One region of the Pelorhabdus sp. sgz311001 genome, then DNA from elsewhere that is predicted to be linked to it. Evidence: a T-box and tRNA genes for the amino acid it is inferred to sense, from the RefSeq annotation. Region 1 holds a T-box; the other holds one or more tRNA genes.
What was found. A T-box is a leader RNA that pairs with one kind of tRNA and senses whether it is charged. The one in region 1 lies ahead of ileS (isoleucine--tRNA ligase), so its partner is inferred to be a tRNA-Ile.
Positions count from the first base shown of each region.

Region 2: it encodes a tRNA-Ile, which carries the amino acid that the T-box ahead of ileS (isoleucine--tRNA ligase) is inferred to sense. The anticodon was not compared.

Region 1 covers NZ_JBVXUT010000001.1:900,882-909,446, reverse strand. Annotated here, with positions in the region: gene AC0MXB_RS04725 (DUF5665 domain-containing protein) at 1-298, opposite strand, end outside; gene ileS (isoleucine--tRNA ligase) at 397-3,186, opposite strand; T-box leader at 3,253-3,466, opposite strand; gene AC0MXB_RS04715 (DivIVA domain-containing protein) at 3,512-3,967, opposite strand; gene AC0MXB_RS04710 (YlmH family RNA-binding protein) at 3,996-4,781, opposite strand; gene proC (pyrroline-5-carboxylate reductase) at 4,774-5,592, opposite strand; gene AC0MXB_RS04700 (cell division protein SepF) at 5,633-6,061, opposite strand; gene AC0MXB_RS04695 (YggS family pyridoxal phosphate-dependent enzyme) at 6,067-6,786, opposite strand; gene pgeF (peptidoglycan editing factor PgeF) at 6,952-7,764, opposite strand; gene AC0MXB_RS04685 (TIGR03960 family B12-binding radical SAM protein) at 7,768-8,565, opposite strand, start outside.
Region 2 covers NZ_JBVXUT010000001.1:777,031-785,595, reverse strand. Annotated here, with positions in the region: gene AC0MXB_RS04050 (LysR family transcriptional regulator) at 86-961, opposite strand; gene AC0MXB_RS04045 (APC family permease) at 1,087-2,340, shown strand; gene AC0MXB_RS04040 (6-phosphofructokinase) at 2,373-3,458, opposite strand; gene trxA (thioredoxin) at 3,626-3,946, opposite strand; RNA gene rnpB (RNase P RNA component class A) at 4,095-4,442, opposite strand; gene AC0MXB_RS04025 (Nif3-like dinuclear metal center hexameric protein) at 4,482-5,585, opposite strand; gene AC0MXB_RS04020 (tRNA (adenine(22)-N(1))-methyltransferase) at 5,582-6,298, opposite strand; tRNA gene AC0MXB_RS04015 (tRNA-Ile) at 6,361-6,435, opposite strand; tRNA gene AC0MXB_RS04010 (tRNA-Asn) at 6,483-6,558, opposite strand; gene rpoD (RNA polymerase sigma factor RpoD) at 6,632-7,735, opposite strand; gene dnaG (DNA primase) at 7,798-8,565, opposite strand, start outside.

The DNA of each region.
Region 1 (8,565 bases):
TCCGGATAATCTCGGCAATAAAGGTACCAATACCGGGAATATTTAATAAAATAAGCCGCCGTAATAAATCAAGCATAAGCGCAAATACCAAGGTAGCGCCTAAAGCAATCCCTAAGCCACGGGCAATGCCAGCAATAAAATTCGTTAAAATCAACTTTGATGGCTTTTCCAGCATTTCCATATACTGAGCGACGCGCATACTTTCCAAATGCCGTAGAAGTCGCTCTAGTTGCGCCTCAAGCAAACGACTTCTTGCTTCAGGGCTCAGCGGATTAAATTGTTCACCCGAGTCTTTCATCGACTTTCCTCCCAGAATAGTATAACCTTTCGGAAAGAAAAAAACCGGAAAGAAGTTTCCGGTTTTTCAGTCTTAAAGAGCAGGTAAGATTTTTGCAATTACTTTACAACAGAAGCGCAACGACTGCAAAGCGTAGGATGATCTGCGCTTTCTCCGACGGAATCACTATAGATCCAGCAGCGTTCGCATTTTTCACCAGTTGCTGCCGCTACGACCATTTTCAAATCTGCTTCTGCTGATACAAAAGCTGCTTCATCGGTTGTATCGCCTTCTTCTACGGAAACTTTAGATACAATTAAAATTCCCGCTAAATCAGCGCCACAGCTTTCAAGTACTTTATAGGCATCCCCTTTTGCATAAATCGTAATAGCTGCATCGAGAGAATGGCCAATCGTTTTGGCACGACGGGCTGCTTCTAGGCCTTTCGTGATTTCACTGCGCAATGCTAAGATCGCATCCCACTTTTCAGCCAAGGCATTATCAATATACTCAGGTTTTGCTGTAGGCCAGGTAGTCATTTGAATACTTTCTGGCATATCTCCTGTTTTCGGTACATAACGCCATACTTCTTCGGCCGTAAAGCTAAGAACAGGCGCCAGCATCGTTAACAGGCTGACCATAATTTCATACATAGCCGTCTGAGCTGCCCGACGTTGTACGGAAGTTTTCCCTTCCGCATAGAGGCGGTCTTTCAAAATATCAAGATAAATAGAACTTAAATCAACGGTGCAAAAATTATGAACCGTATGATATAAAGTATGGAACTCATATTCTTCATAGGCCTCAGTTACTTTAGAGCGTACTTGTTCTAAGCGCAGCAAGGCCCAACGGTCGATTTCCAAAAGATCTTTATACTCTACTTTATGCAGAGCCGGATCAAAATCTGCTAAGTTTCCTAAAATATAGCGGAAAGTATTGCGGATTTTACGATAGACTTCAGACATTTGCTTTAGAATATCATTGGAAATACGAATATCCGCTTTGTAATCGGCTGAGGCTACCCACAACCGTAAAATATCGGCGCCATATTTTTTAATGACTTCCGGTGGGAAAATAACATTCCCAATGGATTTGGACATTTTACGGCCTTCGCCGTCAACAACAAAGCCATGTGTCAAAACAGCATCATAAGGAGCTCTGCCCTTAGTCGCTACCGAAGTCAATAGTGAGGACTGGAACCAGCCGCGATGCTGGTCACTGCCTTCTAAATAAAGATCAGCCGGCCATTTTAGTTCTTCACGCTGCGTTAGGACGGCAGCATGGCTGGAGCCGCTGTCAAACCAAACGTCCATAATGTCTGTTTCCTTCCGGAAACCTTTTTTACCACAATGCGGGCAGGAGAAACCTTCTGGCAGAATTTCTTCAGCGGTTTTTGCCCACCAAGCGTCAGAACCTTCCCGACCAAACAAATCAGATACCGCTTGAATCGTTTCATCATTAATAATATGCTCGCCGCAATCGTTGCAATAGAAAATCGGAATTGGCACGCCCCAAACTCTCTGACGAGAAATGCACCAATCATGACGATCCACAACCATATTGTGAATCCGGTCTTCGCCCCAAGCAGGAATCCACTGAACATCTTCGATGGCTTGCAGCGCTTCCTTTCTGAAACCATCAACCGAAGCAAACCACTGTTCTGTAGCCCGAAAAATAACAGGACTCTTGCAACGCCAGCAATGGGCATACTGGTGGCGGAGGGAACTCTTACCAAGCAGCATCCCTGTAGCAGCCAGTTCCTTGATTACAGGCACATTGGCATCATCGACATGAAGGCCAGCAAATTTGCCAGCTTCAGCCGTCATCTTGCCTTGATGATCTACGGGGCAAATAATCGGCAATTTATACTTCATGCCAATTTCAAAGTCTTCCTGGCCATGGCCGGGAGCCGTATGAACGCAGCCAGTACCCGCTTCCAGCGTAACATGTTCGCCAAGCAGGATTGGTGATTGACGATCCATGAAGGGATGATGGAATAGAGCGCCTTCCAGTTCAGAACCTTTTAACGATCCAAGAATCGTATATTCCCCTAAATGATTCGCTGTTACAACAGATTCGATCAATTCGGTTGCTAACAAATAGACTTCCTGATCAAATTTAACCCAGGAATATTCAAATTCCGGATTCACCGAAATGGCCACATTGGCCGGCATGGTCCAAGGAGTTGTCGTCCAGATCACAGCAAATGCTTGCTTCGGATCAACGCCTGCAGGCAATGTATTTTTGTCATCAACAAGCGGGAATTTTACAAAAATCGAATGTGATTTCTTTTCGGCATATTCGATTTCCGCCTCAGCCAAAGCCGTTTCGCAAGATGTGCACCAATATACTGACTTCAGGCCTTTATAAATATAGCCTTTCTTAGCCATTTCGCCAAAAACCTGAATCTGTTTGGCTTCAAAGTAAGGTCTAAGCGTCACATAAGGATTTTCCCAGTCGCCCATAACGCCAAGACGTTTAAAATCTTCGCGCTGCATGTCGAGACATTTTAAGGCATAGTTTTTACATTCTTTTCTAAGAGCCAAAGGATCTAGTTCATGGCGGTTTAAACCTAAGATCTTAATGGCAGCATGTTCAATCGGCAGGCCATGAGTATCCCAGCCAGGAACATAGGGTGCATCAAAACCGCAATGGCTTTTATACTTAATAATAATGTCTTTTAAAATTTTATTTAAGGATGTACCAAGATGAATATTGCCATTGGCATAAGGCGGACCGTCGTGGAGAACAAACTTTTTACGTCCTTTGGACCGTTTTTGTTTTTCTGCATAAATATTTTTTTCCGTCCACCAAGCCAGCATCTCTGGTTCACGTTGCGGTAAATTACCTCGCATTGGAAACTCTGTTTCCGGCAAATTCAAAGTTTTACTGTAATCAACTTCTGACATACCGACACCTCCAAAAAATTAACACCGTTTCTAGGGAATACCGGAAAATAAAAAAAGCCTTCATCCCTAAGGGACGAGAGCTTTTCCCGTGGTACCACCCTAATGACAGTTACGTCACTTTAAAAAACGAAATAACGCTCGTCATACGGTAAGACTTACTTGTGATTCAGCCTTACAGCTTCCGGGTGATCTTCTTACTGTACGAACTCTGCCAGGCTTTCACTATTCCTGGCTCGCTGTCAGAATCATAACAGAATACTGTCCCGTTCATCGCTTTATCTACGAATATAGCTAAATTATACTCAATTTGCGGGCAACCGTCAAATCAAGCTTCTTCTTCTGCTTCTTCCTGGATAATCATATCAAGCTGCGCCTGCAACATCGTTTTCATGCGCGAACGATAAATTTGCATTTGCTTATGTATTTCTTCATATTCGCCAGACAAACGACGTACTTTTGCCGTAGCTTCATCCACAAGCTGCTGACCCTTAATTTCCGCTTCCCGCATTAAAAGTTCTGACTGCTTCTTCGCATTCAGCTTGACTTCTTCGGCGGTTTCTTGTGCAATAACCAGGGTATTATGAAGGGTATTTTCCATTTGCTGATAATTTTCCAATTTGCCATTCAGGCGTTCAATCGTATCTTTCAGTTCTACATTTTCCCGGTATAAATGTTCATAATCTTTGATGACAAGATCAAGAAATCCGTCAATTTCATCTTCATTATAGCCGCGAAAACTGCGTTTAAATTCTTTGTTTTGAATATCTAACGGTGTTAACATCGCCATTCCCCCGTCTTTTACAACAAGCTTATAAATAACGGCGCAACAAAATACTGAGCCGTCCTTTTTTGGTTGTACCTAATACTTCGGCCACTTCGAGCCGACCACGACCACGCATGGAAATCACATCGCCTGCTTTTACAGCCTGATCCGATTTTCGTACAGGCTGCCAATTGAGTTTAATTTTATCAGCCGCAATATCATCAGACATTTTCGTGCGGCTTGTCCCAAAACCAGCTGCTGCAATCACATCAAGTCGAAGCGATGCGGCAGTTGTGCGAATCTCTTTAATCTTCTCTTCTTTTGGTGGAATTAGAGCTAAATCAGCCTCTTCGATTTCTACTGTGACTGGTCCAACGGAAGTAAGATTGGAAAGTAAAAAAGGCACTAAAGACTGGTGAACAAGGACAAAGGCTCCTTCGTTCATCAGCACAATATCGCCAGTCATTTCTCGCTCAATCCCACAGCCCAGAACAGCGCCTAGTACATCGCGATGCGTCAATCTGTCAAAGCGTTTATCCCATTTTACCTTAAGTGCAGCAATTTGGTAAACAGGTTTGCCGCGAAAATCAGTTTGAATGAAAGCAGCTTTTACGCGTTCCGCACCATCATAGCCGCCAAAACATTCCAGCCGTACAGCCGGATAGTGGGCCGATACCGTCTCGGCAATCATCATTGCATGAGGGTCAAGAAAGTCCGACACCTTGACCTTGCCATTCTTTGCCACCGCTTCCGCCAAATCAATCAGCTTAGCCGCTATATCACCATCACCGTCAGCACGGTAATAGCGCAATAGTTTTTCCCGATCACTCATGCTTTTTCCCCAAATCTTTGGACTGTTTTGTTGCCGCAACTACAGCATCAATTAAAGCAGCACGAATGCTATAGCGCTCCAAGGTTTGTACGCCCGTAATGGCCGTACCGCCAGGAGATGTAACCATATCTCGAAGTTGCGCTGGATGAAGTCCCGTATCAAGTACCATTTTTGCAGCGCCAAGCAAAGTCTGTGCAGCCAAAGTAATCGCCATAGCTCTTGGCAACCCTACTTTCACACCCGCATCGGCTAAAGCATCAATCATAACAAAACCATAAGCCGGTCCGCTACCTGATAAGCCGGTCACAGCATCAAGCAATTTTTCTTCAATTTCAATAGCCTTACCAGCCGAACGGAAAATAGCTAACACGGCTTCCATTTGTTCCGCTGTTGCTTTCTTGCCTGCCGCAACAGCCGCCATGCCTTCGCCCACAGCCATCGGCGTATTGGGCATAACACGAATAACCGGATTTTCCGGTAAAACCGTTTCAATCCGGCTAAGCGTCAGACCTGCTACAATGGAAACAATGACCGTCTTAGGACGAACCATTGCTTTAATGACTGGAAAAACCGATTCAATCACTTGTGGTTTTACCGTTAAAAAAAGCATATCTGCTTCAGCCACAAGTTTCTTACTGTCAGTTGTAGTCAACACTTGAAAGCGTTTTTCCAGATCATGAAGTCGCTGCTCATTAATATCCGATACACAAACTTGTTCGCTAGGTACAAGACCATTCTTAATAATCCCAGTAATCAAAGCTTCTGCCATGGCACCGCCGCCGAAGAAGCCGAATTTTGTCTGAGTTAACATGATATCCTCCTAAAACCAGGTAACATACTAGCAGGTAAAATTATTTCAACCAGGGCAAGATTCCTTTTTCACCTTCATCACGCGAAGCAAAGGACACATCCACATTATTCGGTGCACATAAGAAAATATGATTGCCCACTTTTTGAATACTGCCACTTAAAGCATAGGTCGTTCCGCTGACAAAGTCAATCATTCGTTTTGATAAATCGCCATCGCAATGCTCAAAATTCACAACAACAGGCTTACGAGCCTTCAGATAATCGGCAACTTGTTGCGCATCATCGAAAGAAACAGGCTCGATGACCATCACTTTCATTTGCTTTTGCGCCGTTGGCAAATTGACGAGATTATTCGCTGCAGCAGAATTTTTCTTGCTTCTCGGTTCGATTTCTTCCACCTTTACGCGATCTTCTTCTTCCTCTTGTTCAAATAATCCAAGGCCGCCCCAGACCTTTTCCATAATTTTCATTCCTTTTACCTCCTTGTTAACTCAACAGCATAATTGCGTTCGCCAAAAATCGCCGTACCTACACGAACCATATTGGCGCCTTCTTCAATAGCAATCGGATAATCATTCGTCATCCCCATTGACAGCCACTTCATATTACAGTTTTCATAAGATTTATCTTTTATTGCAGTAAATAGTTGATATAGTTTACGAAAGATCGGTCTTGTTGCTTCAGGATCGTCAAAATGCGGCGCTACTGTCATCAAGCCTTCAATCGACACATGAGAAAACTGACCTGCTTCTGCCAGAAACGGAATTACCTCGTCAAAGCCTAAGCCAAATTTTGTTGCTTCTTCTCCCACATTTACCTCTAATAATACGGCTTGTACTTTGCCGACAGCGGCAGCATGACGATCAATCTGCTGTAAGAGTCGTAGACTATCAACCGAATGAATTAAGTGAAAAAACGATACAGCTTGTTTCACTTTATTGGTTTGCAAATGTCCTAGCAGATGATACTCTAAACGATCTTGAAAATGATCAAATTTTGCCAGAGCTTCCTGCACGCGATTCTCGCCGACCACTTTCATGCCTAGTTCATAGGCTTCTTCCATTTCTGCAATCGTATGATTTTTCGTTACGGCAATCAACTGAACAGGCTGATCCATGCCTGTTTGCGCTGCCCTTTTTTCCCGAGCCGACTGGATGTTTTGCACAACAACGGCATAGTTTTCAGCGATTGACAAAACAACCCCTCCGTCCTTGTAGGTTTTATTCGCTGGTAATCAAATTTTTCCTGTTTGAAAATTATAAAACTTTTATAAAAATTTACTGATTTACTAATTTTACTAGCTTAACATAATTATACGCATAGCTGTATATTCTAGCAACGGGACTTTTGCACCATGTCTTTATGGTAAAGCAATTACTGCGCCCATGCGTCCCGTTTGGCCGTGTTCCGCCCGATGAGAATAAAAGAGATCTTGATGACAAGAAGTACATTGACCGCTTACGACGATTTGTTCTTTGGGAACACCGGCATCAACGAGTTGCTGCACATTGGCTTGCCATAAATCAAGAAACCACTTTTTCCCATGGGGTTGAATCACCCTGCCCCACCAGGAAAAAGCCCGTTGCAATTCAAAAAAAACTGTATCATCTACTTCATAGCAACAAGACCCAATCGAGGGAGCAATGCCTACGAGACAATTCTCCGGCTTAGACCCAAAGGACTCACTCATAGTTTCAACAGTCTTTTGGGCAATTTTCGCAACTGTGCCTTTCCAACCAGCATGCACGACCGCTACTACCTTTTCTTTCGGATCGGCAATTAAGACAGGCACACAGTCAGCATAGCATAAGAACAATGGCAGATTTGAAACATTGGTAATCAAGGCATCCGTTTTTGCCAAGGCCTCATCATACACTTCCATGCCCATACCGGCCTCTTGGTCCGTAACGATAGCAATTTGCGCCCCATGAACCTGCTGAGCTGTAACGGCTCGTTTCATCGGTAACCCGATCGCTTGAAAAAATCGCCGCCGATTGGCAACAACCGATTGCTTTTGATCGCCTGTATGAAGTCCTAAATTCAAAGCCCGGTAAGGCTTATCGCTCGTACCGCCAAGGCGCGTAGAAAAGCCGTGACGAATACTGTACTTTTCAAAATGAGAAAAAGTTCCTATCTTAAGACCCTGTACTTGCCGTAGTTGAAACTGTTCCATAACCTAACCCTCCCTACAAACACCGCAGCGAAGACAATTCTCCCGGCAGGGAGCCGTACTTTCTTCTCGGCACGCTTTCTCAAACTCTTCCCTAAGATATTCGGGGCGAAGGCCCATATCAAGAAAGTCCCAAGGAAGAACTTCTTCCCACTGCCGCTGGCGGTATAAATAAAATTCTTCAGAAAGACCGTAACAAGAAAGTTGCTTGCGAAATGCTTTAAAACTTTTGGCGGCAGCACACTCTGCTAAGAGCGGCGCCAACCTTCTATCGCCTCTAGCCAAAATGCCTTGTACATAGGCTTCCTTCGGCGATTCAATCAGTACTTCAATATTTTTATCCGACTTTAGCTCTTTTTGAATCCGTTTCAGCCGATTTTCTACTACTTTCATTGGTGCCATAGGCAGCCACTGAAATGGCGTGAACGGTTTCGGCACAAAAGGATTGATACTTAACGTCAGCTTGCGGCGACCACCGCCTAAAATCAGGTCTTGCATCGTATTTTTTGCTAAAGTAATAATCGCATCAATATCTTCTTTCGTTTCAAAGGGAAGCCCGATCATAATATAAAACCGGACGTGAGGAATCTTAACATCCGCCGCTAAATCTATGGCTCGTTGCAAATGCTCATTGCTAATTCCTTTATTAATCACTCGCCGCAGCCGTTCACTACCAGCTTCCGGCGCCAAAGTAATCGTTCTTTGACCACTTTTCGCTAGTGCCGCCGCTAGCGTAGGCGTTATTGTATCAGCCCGCAAGGAAGCAACTGATAAGGTCATGCCCTTACTTAAAATATACTCACA
Region 2 (8,565 bases), 120 kb from region 1:
TCCATTCTAATATTTTACATTCTCTTGCACTATTAAGAATTCCTGTTATGTGAAATTTTTAATTTGTTAACAGAAATCTTTTAAACTATGTTAATTGGGAATGTACTAATTTTTCTAGCGCTGCAAGCGGCGCTGAAAACCATTTATCCCGATGAAAAACCATCTGAGATTTTACAACAATTCCTGATTGCCAAGGCAGCTTTACTAACTCGCTGCGCTCTAACTCTGCTTTTAGGGCCAATTCCGGCAATAAGGCTATGCCAAGACCGTTTCTAACACATTGCTTGATCGTTTCCAAGCTACTAAATTCTAACCAATTTACGGAAACCTGATTTTTACTAAGTAAAAGTTTCAAATCTGTAGGATAACCAGAGCTCCCTTCAGGCATTAACAGCGTTTCCCCTGATAAATCTTGAATCGTCAATTTAGAGCACTTCGCCAAAAAATGGTCAGGCGCTGCAAATAAGATCGTATCACCACTAAACAAAGTAAATTCACGCAACTGCGGCTCTTTATATTCTTCATAAAGACTAAAAGCAACATCTATTATATTTTTTTGCAGCCATTGTGGAAACTCTGTACAAACCCCAGTTCGAATGTGAATCTGCACTTCAGGATAAAGCTTTTGATATTCCTTTAGCAGTGGAGGAAGCCAATAGGTACAAAGAGTTTCAGCCGCACCAATTACAAGAGTCCCCCCCACTTTAGACTCACTTTGAAATAAAAGCTTAAGATTTTTGGCATCGCGAACCATACGTTCCGCATGAGGAAGTAGCTGTTTTCCTTGCTCCGTCAAAAACACTTTTCGGCCAATGCGTTCAAATACTTTTACACCCAAATACGTTTCGAGATTCTTAATTTGTTCCGAAACAGTCGATTGCGAGTAATTGAGCTGTCTAGCTGCCTCACCGAAGTTCAGATTTTTAGCCACGACGATAAAAATTTCTAAATTCTTAATCATGCTATCACACCAATCGAAAAAATCGATCATTTTAATCAAAACAATCGACTTATCAAAATACAAATATTATGATACGCTATAAGCAACTTTTGCGCAATCGAATTTCACTAAGGTGGTTATCGTTGATGAACGAAGATATTTCCTTAAAAAAAAGCATCACTTGGTTGCAAGGCTCTGCCATGACAATCGGCGCAGTCCTCGGTGCTGGAATTTTGGTATTACCTGCAATTACAGCATCCCTAGCAGGGCCAGCTTCTCTGCTTAGCTGGCTCTTTACCGGATTGCTTTCCTTGCCCATGATTGCCGTAATTGGCATGATATCATCAAAGTTTCCCGATTCCGGCGGTCTCGCTACTTATGTACATACAGCGTATGGTAGCTTAGCCGGACAGCTCACCAGCCTGCTTATGCTAACAGCCATGCCTTTTGGCATGCCGGTTATCGCCCTCATCGGCGCCAACTACCTTGGTAGCGTATTTAATTGGACGCAAGGAAATATCCATATTGCTGCAGCTTGCTTGATTCTCACAGCCATTGCACTCAATTATCGTGGTATCGAACTATCAGGCAAAACACAGATCGGCGTTGTCTTATCCATTCTGTTGATTCTCACTATTGCCATTATTTCAGCCCTTCCCGCCCTTACAGTGACTGCCTTTACTCCCTTTCTCCCCTACGGCTGGCTGCCTGTCGGCGGAGCTATGTCATTTATTTTTTTCGCTTTTATGGGTTGGGAAATGATTGGAAATCTTGCCGAAGAATTTAAAAATCCTCACAAGGATCTCCCGCTAAGTCTACTCATCTCGGTAATTGTTATCAATTTCATCTATCTTGCTGTAGCTTTTGTGACAGTAGGAACCAATGTATATCAATCAGAGTCGCCGCTCACTGCTATGATCACTTTAACCGCCTATCGTTGGGGAGACCACGCCAAAATTCTTGTTGCTCTACTTGGTTTTATTGCCTGCTACTGTCCTTTACACACCTTTATTGCCGGCTTCTCCCGCCTTGTTTACGCCCAATCTAGAAATGGCGCTTTTCCCGCCTGTTTTTCTCAACTTCATTCTCGCTACCAAACACCCCATAGAGCTTTGTTAGCCTTCGTTCCGCTCTATTTGTTCATATTGCTATTAAGTTATAGCCTATCATGGAATCTCTATCCGCTGATCAATATCCCTTCTGCTAACTTCCTTGCTGTCTACTTTCTTGCAATGAGCGCTGCAACCCACATTCTTTCGGGAAAAGCCGCCAAGGGACTCGCCTGGATCAGTACTTTGTTTGCACTCATCCTTTTCCTGTTTTCTGGCTGGTTTACCCTCTATTCCCTCGCTGTAGCAGCCTTATTATTTAGTTACAAGTTATATCAGAAATACAAATAAGCCGATAAATCCAGGGAATATAACCGATCACTTTATAAGAAATCGCCAAAAGCTATGCCCAGTTCCCGCCCAGTTTGTATCAGTTCATGATCTACCGAAACAAGGTGCGGCTGACCGACGACCTTAGCTAAGTCCACTAAAACAATTCGATTGTCTTGCAAGGCAACCATCGTTTTAAACGTTCCATTTTTAATCGCTCGAACAGCGGCTTCGCCATAGCGAGTTGCCAAAATTCGATCAAATGCAGTCGGACTGCCCCCCCGTTGCAAGTGGCCCAGAACAGTAGAACGACATTCTACTTCAAGGCGCTTTTCTAGCTCATTCGTAATTTTATCACCAATTCCGCCTAATCGTATTTTTTCCGGGCTATTTTCAATGATTTTCGCCACAGACATTTCACCATTGACGGGCCGTGCGCCTTCCGCTGCCACAATAATGCTAAACAGCTTTCCATTCTGCCGCCGTCGTTCAATTTTTTCCACAATCGCTTCCCACTCGAAGGGAATTTCCGGAATCAAAATACAGTCAGATCCACCAGCAATACCACTATGTAAGGCAATCCAACCAGCATAACGGCCCATCACTTCCAGCGTCATGACACGATGATGCGATTCGGCTGTTGTATGAAGACGATCTAACGCCTCAGTTGCAATACTTACGGCCGTATCAAACCCAAAAGTCCTTTCTGTTTGCGGCAAATCATTATCAATGGTTTTCGGCACACCAACTACAGGAAAGCCTAGTTCCGCCAGATCATAAGCAATTTTAAGAGTACCATCGCCGCCAATAACAATGAGTGCTGCAATGTCCCGCTGTCGTAAGTTATTAATTGCTTGCTGTGACATATCTTTAAATACCACTTTACCATTTTCTTGGCATTGATAGTGAAAAGGATTATCGCGATTTGTCGTCCCCAAAATTGTACCGCCGCGCGGTAATATCCCGGAAACAAGCTCTGATGTAAGCAAATGAAGATCATTTTCTACTAAACCTTTAAAACCATTTCTCGCACCATAAACGACAAGCCCCTGCGTACGAGCGCTCTTGTACACAGCTCTGATCACTGCGTTTAAACCGGGACAGTCACCGCCGCCTGTCAGTACTGCAATATTTTTCAAAATAAAGCCTCCTCTGGCAATAAGGTTTGTATACTAAAAAAGTCAGAGTTCCATAAAGAACTCTGACTTTTAGATTCGTTTTTCTCAAGAATTCTCCTGCCTAAAATCAACAATAATCGACACACGAAGAAGCTCAAAATAGTATCTCACTATAAAGTGGAATCCTCTTAAACTATTCCTTCAAGCGCCTTAGTTATTTCAGCAGCAGGTCGAAATCCAACAAGGCGATTGACTTCCTGTCCGTCCTTAAAAATAAGTAAAGTAGGAATACCCATAACTTTATACTTACCAGCCAAGCCAGCTACGGCATCTACATTGACTTTTGCCACTTGCACTTTTTCCTGATAAGCTTCCGCAACTTTTTCCACTTCAGGAGCAACCATTTTACAGGGACCGCACCAAGGCGCCCAAAAATCAATCAATACAGGTTTACCTGCCTCAATCAGTTGATCAAAATCAGCTATATTTTCAATTGCAATAACAGCCATTGTTCTTGCCTCCTCTAACCTGTTTATAAAGAAAAATAAATTTTCTTTACTCTTATTATATTTATTGTAGAAAAATTTATTAATCTTGTCAACAAAAAGTAATTATCAATAAAGATAAAAACAAAAACCGCTTGACAGCGGTTTTTTAGTTACGAGTAATCAATAAGCCGAGTTTTGTTCCGCCGTAGCGGTGATGATCATCTATCTACGCTTCTAGTTGCCTAGAAGCTCTAGCGACACAACCCGGAAGGTTCTGCGGGCAACTTCATCCCTTCCCTATTCGGTCTTGCTCCAAGTGGGGTTTACCAAGCCAACCAGTCACCTGGTTGCTGGTGCGCTCTTACCGCACCGTTCCATCCTTACCGAAAAATCGGCGGTTTTCTTTTCTATGGCACTTTCCCTAAGGTCACCCTCGCTGGACGTTATCCAGCACCCTGCCCTACGGAGCTCGGACTTTCCTCGAATACAAAGTACTCGCGATCATCTTTCATACTCATAAACAGCTTTTTAATTATAGTAGATTAAAGTGATTCTGTCAATAAACTGAGAAAGGAGATTTCTGACAAGAAGCTGTAGTTACAATAATTTTGGAAAAGCAACTCTGTAAATATTCCGCGATAACTGGCACAACAGGAGCCTCTGTTCCATAATGACCTGCATCAATCAGCGTAATTCCTAAGGCTTTCGCATCGACAGCATCATGGTACTTTACATCACCGGTTACCAAAACTTGCGCCCCCAAAGCTTTTGCTTGTCGGAAAAATTCCGCACCACTGCCACCGACAACAGCGACTGTCTCCACTAAGCCTTCATCTCCCTCAATAACCTGAATGGATGATAAGCCAAGTTTTGTTTTAACCAAAGCAGCAAAATCAGCTATCGATTGACTAGAACAAGTCCCGAGTCGACCTAAGCCAGGAAACTTCTCCTTATTTTCCAATGAGTACAAATCATAGGCTACTTCTTCATAAGGATGAGCCGAAAGTAAAGCTTCTAAAACCAGCTGTTTTTTAGCCGCTGGCAAAATAGTTTCAAGGCGTAACTCTGACACTTTTTCAACGCTGCCAACTTTTCCTAAATAAGGACTAGTCCCTGCTTGCGGCAAAAAAGAGCCAGTTCCTTCTACAGCAAAGGTACAATGACTATATTGCCCAATATGGCCAGCTCCGGCAGAAGTCACGGCTTGCCAAACAGCTCCAAAAGCCTCTTGCGGCACATAAGTGACTAATTTTATGAAAGGTTGCTCATAACCACTAATAAAAGGTCGTATATTGCGCAAACCTAATTGTTGCGCTAACACATCATTTACGCCGCCACGAGCACAATCCAGATTAGTATGAGCAGAAAAAACAGCAATATCATGCGTTAACAACAGCTTCACAATTTTCCCTTGTTCACTGTTTGTATCAATTTTGCTCAAAGGCTTAAATAAGAAAGGATGATGCGAAACAATCAGATCAGCCCCCCACTCTGCCGCTTCCTGGGCGACAGCCAGCGTCACATCAAGAGTTGTCATGATTTTATTCACAGGCTGTTCTTTTGCTCCTACAAACAAGCCAATCTTATCCCATTCTTCCGCTAGATAAGCAGGCGCCCAATTCTCCATAGCCTGCATTACACTTGCACAGGTTACTGTCATGGCAAAAGCTCCTTTAATTGTTGTAGCTGTCTTTTTAAGACAATCGTCTTTTCCTGCGCCCCAATACCGGCATTATTCAGTTGCGTTAAGATCCGCTTTGTATCATTTATTTTTTGACCAATATGCTGAGACAGCAAGGGATCTTGCTTTCTTAGCAGAATTGGACCAACTTCATACAGAATTTTCTCAGCTTCCGTAATTTCTGTCTCTACCGACAAAGTCCCCTGCCCGGAAATTGAGCGCTTAGCACAAATCACTTCGTAAAGACGGTCATCATCTATTACAAGCGCCTCATCGATTAGCTTCCAACCGTGCTTTACCAGCCATAAACGCAATGCGCCCGCAGCTCCCATCGGCTGTAGCACAAGCGTCGTAAGACGGTTTATCCAGAGTTCACCTTTTTGGAGAATTTCAATCATTGTCTGCCCGCCCATACCGGCAATCACTACTGCATCGATCTCATCTTCACCAATTACAGTTAGGCCATCGCCTAAACGTACAGAAATTTTATCAGACAGCCCCGCTTGACGAACAGTAAGCGAAGCAGCTTTATAGGGCCCTTCATGAACATCACCAGCAATGGCCCAAGAAACCACGTTCTGCTGCACAAGAAACACGGGCAAATAAGCATGATCTGTGCCAATATCAGCGATTCTAGCACCTTGGGGAACGAAAGCGGCTATTTGACGCAGTCTTTCATTCAATTTCATCATTTTCTCCCCTTTACAAAGAAAAACGGAATTCTTGCTTTGCAAGAATCCCGCATTATTTCAACTGGTGGGCCCACCTGGTATCGAACCAGGGACCAGCCGGTTATGAGCCGGCTGCTCTACCGCTGAGCTATAGGCCCAAGATATGAAAACAGGTTTTCCGAAGAAAGCCTGTTTTGTTATCATTTGGCTCCTTGAGTAGGACTCGAACCTACGACCGATCGGTTAACAGCCGATTGCTCTACCAACTGAGCTATCAAGGAATAGTCACCAACGGGATATATTATAATACAAAATAAGTTATTATGTCAAGAAACTTCATAGAAAAGATGATAATTATTCCAGAAAATCCTTTAATTTCTTGCTACGGCTAGGATGACGCAATTTTCTTAGAGCTTTCGCTTCAATCTGACGAATACGCTCCCTTGTAACGCCAAAATGCTGACCGACTTCTTCCAGTGTTCTAGCACGCCCATCATCAAGACCAAAGCGAAGGCGCAGTACTTTTTTCTCACGATCAGTTAAAGTTTCTAAAACTTCTTCTAACTGTTCTTTTAAAAGCATGAATGAAGCGGCCTCAGCTGGCGCTGGCGCTTCTTGATCTTCAATAAAATCGCCAAGATGGGAATCTTCTTCTTCCCCAATCGGAGTTTCTAAGGAAACTGGTTCTTGGGCAATTTTCATAATTTCCCGTACGCGCTCAACTGTAATTTCCATCTCTTTAGCAATTTCTTCTGGCGCTGGTTCCCGGCCAAGTTCTTGCAAAAGCTGTCGCGATACGCGAATTAATTTATTAATAGTTTCAACCATATGCACTGGAATACGAATCGTCCGCGCTTGGTCGGCAATGGCCCGCGTAATGGCCTGACGAATCCACCAAGTTGCATAGGTAGAGAACTTGTAGCCTTTATTATAATCAAACTTTTCCACGGCTTTAATCAAGCCAAGGTTTCCCTCTTGAATTAAATCAAGGAATAGCATTCCTCGACCCACATAGCGTTTCGCAATACTTACAACAAGGCGCAAATTCGCTTCAGCCAAACGACGTTTGGCGTCTTCATCACCTTTTTCCATGCGTTTTGCCAATAAGATTTCCTCATCGGCAGTTAACAGCGGCACACGCCCAATTTCCTTCAAATACATGCGCACAGGATCATCAATCGTAACTCCCTCAGGAATTGACAGGTCAATATCAATCTCTTCCGCCTGTTCTTCTTCTATGTCAGCTGTGCCAGGTCCTTCTGCCTCAGGGATTTCATCAACAATTTCAATACCTTTCGTCGTGAACATTTCATACACATCATCAATCTCATCAGGTGTCAAGTCATCGCTCTGAAAAGTATCCATAATTTCTGCATATGTTAGCACACCTCCGCGTTTTTTACCGCGGTGCAGCAATTCATTAACATGATCAGTCGTCTGATTCTTTTTCTCTGTCATTTTATTCCCCCCTCCCCAGGCCGATGGCGGTCAGCATGACCGATTGATACTTATTAAAATTCTCATTGGTATAATTTATTAATTTCATGTTTAATTCGCTGGCTCTCTGCTAATTCCTGCAAAAAGCGACTATCCCCCATGCGTTCTAATTCATCGGCTTTTAACCGATGCTCTTCATATTGATTTTTCAAAAAAGCAAGTTCTATGGCTCGAATATAGTCGTCTACTAGGCGCACCTTATCTTCACAAGGAGTCTCTAGCAGCATAATGCCTGATAATTCAGCTGCCGCTGCCTGACTCAAGCGAAGAGATATCCCTTCAGGATCAATTTTACCTGTAGCACTATAATCAGAACTAAGCGCTGCCATAATTTCCTGTCGAACCGGACTACTAAAATGCCCTATCCCAAGCATTGATTCTACATAAGGTAATATCGACGCATCTTGAAACAAAAAATGCATTAGATGACGTTCTGCCTGTTCTGCCGCCCCTACTTTGGGGCCAGCAAGAGAAAGAACATTACTAGTATATCCGCCTTTTACAGTTTTATCCTTTTTAGCTTGTAAAGGATATTTTCTTAACTCTTCCCGAATTGTTCCTTCGTCAATTGTTAAAACAGCAGCTAATCGTGATATATGAGCATTTATCTCTACGGCATTATGAGCTTGCGCCAAAAATGGAACAACCTGTGAAATTACAGCAGCTTTTCCCTCTAAGTGAGAATGGTCAATGCTGCCAAGCGCCCTTTCCACCTCATAAGCAATAGCCGTTAACGCCTTATCCATAAGTGCGGCAAAAGCTTGTCCACCATGACGCCGCACATATTCATC